DNA from 2 places in the Pseudoalteromonas sp. APC 3250 genome. Region 2 is predicted to be linked to the other one. Evidence: predicted binding sites of a transcription regulator. Region 2 holds the regulator's gene; the other holds the start of a gene.
The links. Region 2 encodes LexA, which represses DNA repair genes until DNA is damaged. Its sites were predicted from a motif close to TACTGTATNNNNATACAGTA; they were not measured.

Region 1 (3,427 bases), on a different contig from region 2:
ATAACTCGAGACCAATTTGATTTACTTGCAGTGGCGATAAACACCGGCACAAACTTACCCAGCGTGGCCACCCCTAATGGTCAAGCTGCTTTCTTATTCTTACTTACATCAACACTAGCTCCCGTGTTACGCCTATCTTACGGTCGAATGGTGTATATGGCTTTACCTTACACTTTTGTGCTTACCTTTGTTGGGTTAAGCGCGACTTATTTTGGCTTGAGTGAAATAACCAGTTTGTTTTATGACTGGGGGATAATACAACACCACATCCCTGTAGCGAATTCTGGGCATTAAGAGCTCCCCCGACTTTGAGGAGCTAGGAAATTTCATAGCTCCTCACTTTTTCCCTTTTACTTGCTCCGCTGTTTATCCTACGTCATAATCTAAGCCCTTATTTAAATACGGATTTGTTATGAACTGGCTTGCTAATCTAAGTACTCAACGTACACCTTGGTTATTATTCAGTGGGATTGTTTTTCTGCTTGAAGTAACCGCGCTCTTTTTCCAATACAACATGGGGTTAGCGCCGTGCATTATGTGTATTTACCAACGCACCGCGGTATTAGGCTTACTTTTTGCCGGTATTATTGGCGCCAGTAAACCAAACAACCTCGTAGTCCGTATTGTCGCTTATACAGTGTGGGGGGGTTCAAGTGTATGGGGGTTACTAATAGCTCGTGAGCACATTGAAATGCAAACAACCACTGACCCCTTCGCATTTAGCTGTGAGTTTGAGCCAAATTTTCCAGAGTTTATGCCATTACATCATTGGATACCGCAATTTTTTGAGGCAACCGGTGATTGCGGAAACATAGATTGGCAATTTGCAGGCTTAAGTATGCCAGCATGGATGGAAGTTATTTTTGTATTGTTTACCGCCACACTTATTGCGTTAGTGGCCAGTCGATTAATCTCTAAAAAGTCACTTTAATATGTTTACTTTTTTTTCAAGCCACGTTGACGAACTAAAACACTTAAAAGTTCGTCAAAGACAAACCGTTATTGCGATCTCGTTAAGTATGCTCTCTCCTAGTGACAGAGTGTTAATGCGTATTGTAAAGCTTATGCTGCTAAGCCCATTTTTTTTAATATTTACTCTTTTTGAAGGATGGCTACTCGTGCCCTTTTTGATTGTGGCTGGTTTAAGCTACCCGCTACTAACCGCCCCCGTAGATGTTAATTTTGCTAAAAAGCACCTTGGTGCTGCCTTAAAACAGTTTGATCAGGGCGCATAGCGCCCTTTTAAGTTAAAACGCCACCTTTCCATCAAGTTTGGCTAGCATTTTTTTACCCACCCCTTTTACTTTAGCTAGATCTTCAAGTGATGCGAAATCACCATTTGTTTCTCTATAATCGATAATTGCCTGTGCTTTTTTCTTGCCAACACCTGGTAACTTAATTAACTGTTTTAAATCAGCAGTATTAATATTAACCACGGCTGATTGCATCTGCTCTGATAGCATATCGCTTTGCGCAAAGGTGGTACCCATAGGTAATAAACATAAAGCAGCGGCTAATGAGATGATTTTAATTAATTTCATACTATTTCCTTTTGTGTTCTTACTTGAACATTCGTTGATTATTTACACCCAGCACTTTTACATAACGTTGTGGTTACTAAGTACTAACGGTAACAATCACTCCTTGCGACTCCTTTACTGCAACGCGTTATAAAGTGACTTAATAAATAAAGTAGAGTTACTCTTTATTGTCAACCAAGCTGCAGATAAACTAAGGCTAAAGCTTGCAAAACCACGCGCAAGCTTGTACTGTATATAAAAACAGTAATCTAATGATTTAAAATAATCATATTGCCACGTAAGTAAGCAGGAGAAATCATGGCTGTTGTTGTTAAATATGTTGTAGAACGAAACGGAGTCGAGCGCATGACGTTTACTACTAAAAAAGAAGCTGATGCCTATGACAAAATGCTCGATATTGCCGAGTCACTAGAACTCATGCTTGAAAAAGTAGATGTGCCACTAAGTGAACAACAGGTTGAGTCGCTCGCGCTGGAGATTGCAAAAAGTAAAGACGACTTTATGGCCGTACTTAAAGGTGGTAAAGAAGTACCCACTAAAGCTAAAAAAACAAAGTCAGATAACGTTGCGGATATAAAAGATAAAGCAGCGAGTTAGTACTTTTAAAAGCTCAATAGTAATTGTTAAAAAACTGAATTTGGTATTCGAATTCAGTTTTTTTATGCCTTTAAATAATAATAGCTAAAGGCAAGTAATCGGTGATTAAACGAGATGAATGGTCTTTTCTAAAGGTCAGCCAATAAAAAAATGCCAACCAGTTAAACTGATTGGCATTTATAAAAACCAACACTTTACGTTAGCTAATCAGTTACAATGACGATTCAACTTCATCAAACAGATCAGTAATTTCTTTTTTCGGTTCAGCTGTCACAAGGCTTCCTACCACAATAGCAATACTCGCTAAAATGAAGCCTGGGACGATTTCATAAATTACACTGCTTAAGCTCTCACCATTAATGGTAATAGGCGCATAAATCCATACAAGCACTGTTAAAGCACCAACAACCATACCGCTAATAGCCCCTTTTAAGTTCATACGTTTCCAGTAAAGGCTAAACAAGACAAGTGGACCAAATGCAGCACCAAAACCAGCCCATGCGTTGCTAACTAAATCAAGTATTGAACTATTACGGTCATACGCTAGGTAAATAGCAAATAACGCAACCAGTATTACGCTAATACGCCCTACTAACACCAGCTCAGTTTGCGAGGCATCGCGGTTTAAGTAAATCTTGTAGAAGTCTTCAGTAAGCGAGCTTGAACACACCAATAATTGCGATGAAATCGTACTCATAATCGCAGCTAAAATAGCAGCCAGTAGGAAACCAGCAATTAATGGGTGGAAAATAAGTTCAGCTAATACTAAGAAAATGGTCTCTTTATCGGCAATAGGCATTTGGTTTTCAATCATAAAGGCAGCACCAAATAAACCGGTAAATACCGCACCAATCGCAGATAGTGTCATCCAAGACATACCAATACGACGCATAGTTGGCATTTCTTTCACTGAGCGAATAGACATAAAGCGAACAATAATATGTGGCTGACCAAAGTAGCCTAAGCCCCAAGCCATCGCAGAAATAATAGCAATGGTAGAACCACCAGCAAACCAATCAAGCATATTCAATGAATGGATTTCACTGGCTTTAGGTGAACTTAACAACTGCTGGTAATTTGCATTTGCTAAAGTATCCATAAATGGCTGATCTAGCATCATATAAGTAGCGATAGGTACTGCAAGCAAGGAGATAAACATAATACAACCTTGCACGAAGTCTGTTAGGCTAACCGCTAAAAAGCCACCAAATAAGGTGTAAACAACAACCACACCCGTGGTGATGTATAAACCCATTTCGTAACTCATCTGAAATGAATTTTCAAATAAC
Region 2 (3,427 bases):
CAAACACCATTATTAAACCATGCACTGTGGTCATTTGATTAAAAAAGTGAGGATCAACCAGTTGTAGGCCCGGCTGAAATAACTCAGCTCGAATAACCATCGCCATTGCCCCACCAATTAAAAACATGGTGAGTGAAAAAATTAAATATAAGCTACCTATATCTTTATGGTTGGTTGTAAATAACCAGCGCTTAAAGCCTGTGGCAGGTTGATGGGCATGATGAGCCTCATTGGTATTAGGTTGTTCTGCAATGCTACTCATTATTTAGCCTCCCCATCAGCATCCAGTGCCGCTTGTATCTCGCTCGGTTGAATTACATCACCAGTGTCATTACCCCACGCGTTGCGTTTATAGGTAATAACAGCTGCTATTTGCTTGATTGATAATTGCTTTGCGAAAGACTGCATAGCCGTACCTGGTTTACCGTGGAGCAAAATATCTATATGCCCTTTGATATCACCTATGACTATTGGGCTGCCTTTAAGAGCCGGAAAAACACCCGGCAAGCCTAATCCTGTTGGCTGATGGCACGCCGCGCAGCTCGCCATATAAACCTGCTCACCAAGCGCCATCAGCTCTTCTTTTGGTACAACTTGGTCTAATAACGCAGCGTCTGCTTCAGCTGCTTTTTGCTTGGCTTGTTTAGCCTCTGCTAACCACGTTTTGAAGTCTTCTTCTGTTTTAACTTCTACCACAACAGGCATAAAACCATGATCTTTACCGCAAAGCTCTGCACACTGCCCACGGTAAGTACCAACCTCATTAATATTGGTCCATGTTTCGTTAATAAACCCAGGGTTTGCATCTTTTTTAACGGCAAAGTCAGGCACCCACCATGAGTGAATAACATCATCTGAAGTCATTAAAAAACGTACTTTTTGATTAATTGGTAGTACCAGCGGTTTATCGACCTCGAGCAAATAATTCGGGTTTTTATCAGCAAGGTTGGTTATTTCATTTTGAGGTGTAGCTAGCATGGAATAAAACTCAACGTCCTCCCCCATATACTCGTAATGCCACTTCCACTGTGAGCCTGTAATTTTAATGGTGAGATCAGCTTTGCTGGCATCCTCCATGGCAATTAAGGTTTTAGTCGCAGGAATGGCCATAACAATTAATATGACAAAAGGGATCGCAGTCCACAGTATTTCTACTTTGGTGCTTTCATGGAATTGGGCAGGGACAGCCCCTTTAGATTTGCGATGATGAATGAGTGCCCAAAACATAATGGCAAACACGATCACCCCAATCACACAACATATTAAAAAAATAGTCATGTGCAGTTGGTATACATTATTACTTATATCGGTTACGCCTTTACGCATATTATATTGGCTATTAGCAAGCACATTCTGCGAAAAAACAAACAATATAAGCCACAAGGAAGAACTCAGCTTACCCATGTGACGGCTCCTTTGATGCTATTGCTGACGCAAAGCGAAGAGGCATACGGCTTAAACGCCTATTCGTTATTTTTATTTTTTATAAGGGTGCTGGATTTAGTAAATGTGTGTTCTCAAAACGACTAAGCTGTGAGTTATTTTTATTCCAGCTCTTTAATAACTAGTTAAAAAATAAACAATAAGCAAGGTGAGTATGAAAAATAAACAAGGTGTATTTTTTAAAATGCGCAGCTAAAAAAATAGCAACTAGTCAGGCAATTAATCTAAGAGTCAGGTTTAGTAAGGGGTGTATTGAAATTACAGGATAGAAATATAAAAAATTGTTAACTTAAAAAAGCAGAGTAAATTTGTTTATTTATAAAGTATTTAGTGATTTTATTTATGATAGGAGAAGCACTTAACAACATATAGTCATACATTTGATAAGTTAGACATTGTGCTGCTAACAAACCCAGCGCCTAATCACTATTAAGCGCTAAATTATGCTTTAATACTACATCCAGTCAGCGTTACGAATAACACCTACCGCTAAGCCTTCAATATTGAACGACTCATTTTCTAAATCGACCTCAATAGCTGAAAACTCATCATTTTCAGCATGTAAGAGTACTTTTCTGCCCGCTTTTTCTAAACGCTTCACGGTTACATCGTCGTCAACACGGGCAACAATAACTTGTCCATTTTCGGCAACTTGGGTTTTATGCACAGCAAGTAAATCACCATCCATAATACCAATGTCTTTCATACTCATACCGTTAACACGCAATAAAAAATCGGCCGCAGGTTTAAACATTAAAGGGTCAATTTTACAGTGGCTTTCTACATGCTGTTGCGCCAATATTGGCTCACCGGCAGCAACCCTGCCAATTAAAGGCAAGCCCAACTGCTCTGGCTCCTCTTCTTCAACAAGCTGAATGCCCCGACTCGCGCCTGGCTTCATTTTAATAACACCTTTTTTGGCCAGTGCTTTTAAGTGTTCTTCTGCAGCATTCGCACTTTTAAAACCCAGTGTTTGTGCAATTTCGGCACGTGTAGGAGGCATACCAGTGTCTTTAATAAACACTTTAATGAGTTCGAGTATTTGCGCTTGGCGTTTCGTTAATGGTCGCATACAACTGGTTTTCCATACAGTACAATTAACTGTGAGTATATACAGTTATTTAAAAATCGCAAATATAAATTAATGCCTTATATGCCGTTATCATCAAACAATAACCTACTTTAAAAGCAGGGTGATAAATGTAATTATTAGCAACGCATTATCATATTAATAAATTTTAATTCTCAATTACTTATCCAAGGAGCTAGCATGAGTATTTGGCATCAACCGATTACATTAGAGTTTTGTAAGCAATTAGATCAAGGTATTACAGGCCAAGGGACACTCATGAAAACCATGGGAATAGAGATCAGTGAAATTGGTGATGACTACTTAGTGGCAACTATGCCGGCAATTCCAGAGCATCATAACCCTATGGGTATCGTTCATGGGGGTGCAAATGTGGTGCTTGCTGAAACAGTAGCAAGTTATGCCGCTAATTTTGTGGTTGATTTCAATCGATTTTATTGTGTTGGCCAAGAAATCAGTGCAAGTCATTTAAAGGCATCACGCAATGGCACATTAACGGCCACAGCGAGAGCTTATCATATCGGCAAGCGCAGCTCGGTTTGGGATATTAAAATAACCAATAGCCGCAATGAGCTTTGCTGCGTATCACGTATGACCGCAGCCGTAGTTGAGCGAAAAGGCTAGTAAGTCAATTAACCAAGGTTGAAGTTAAATTACTTTTCGAGAGGGTAAATAGTAATTTCTACGCCTGCACCAATTGCAGATATACGTAACAAGGTATCTGCATGTAAGGCTTGGTTAAAGCATTTTGGCGAAGTGCCAGACTCAAACCCAATATCGAAAGTTCTGCGTGAACAACTCAACCATTGCTTTAATGCATTGCGTGAACACGACTCGATTAACTCACACAAGTGATTAATCGCTTTATCTGGCGTGGTTATTTCACCTGCAACC

Region 1: the regulator LexA is predicted to act here: its motif matches at 1,768-1,787, upstream of QL986_RS08780 (YebG family protein).

What each region holds. Positions count from the first base shown of each region.
Region 1 is NZ_JASDCM010000006.1:173,715-177,141, forward strand. Features, by position in the region: gene nhaB (sodium/proton antiporter NhaB) at 1-294, shown strand, start outside; gene dsbB (disulfide bond formation protein DsbB) at 413-931, shown strand; gene QL986_RS08770 (DUF6170 family protein) at 933-1,235, shown strand; gene QL986_RS08775 (ComEA family DNA-binding protein) at 1,248-1,541, opposite strand; gene QL986_RS08780 (YebG family protein) at 1,839-2,138, shown strand; gene putP (sodium/proline symporter PutP) at 2,350-3,427, opposite strand, start outside.
Region 2 is NZ_JASDCM010000014.1:70,353-73,779, forward strand. Features, by position in the region: gene ctaD (cytochrome c oxidase subunit I) at 1-262, opposite strand, end outside; gene coxB (cytochrome c oxidase subunit II) at 262-1,404, opposite strand; gene lexA (transcriptional repressor LexA) at 1,898-2,515, opposite strand; gene QL986_RS14110 (PaaI family thioesterase) at 2,714-3,157, shown strand; gene QL986_RS14115 (hypothetical protein) at 3,187-3,427, opposite strand, start outside.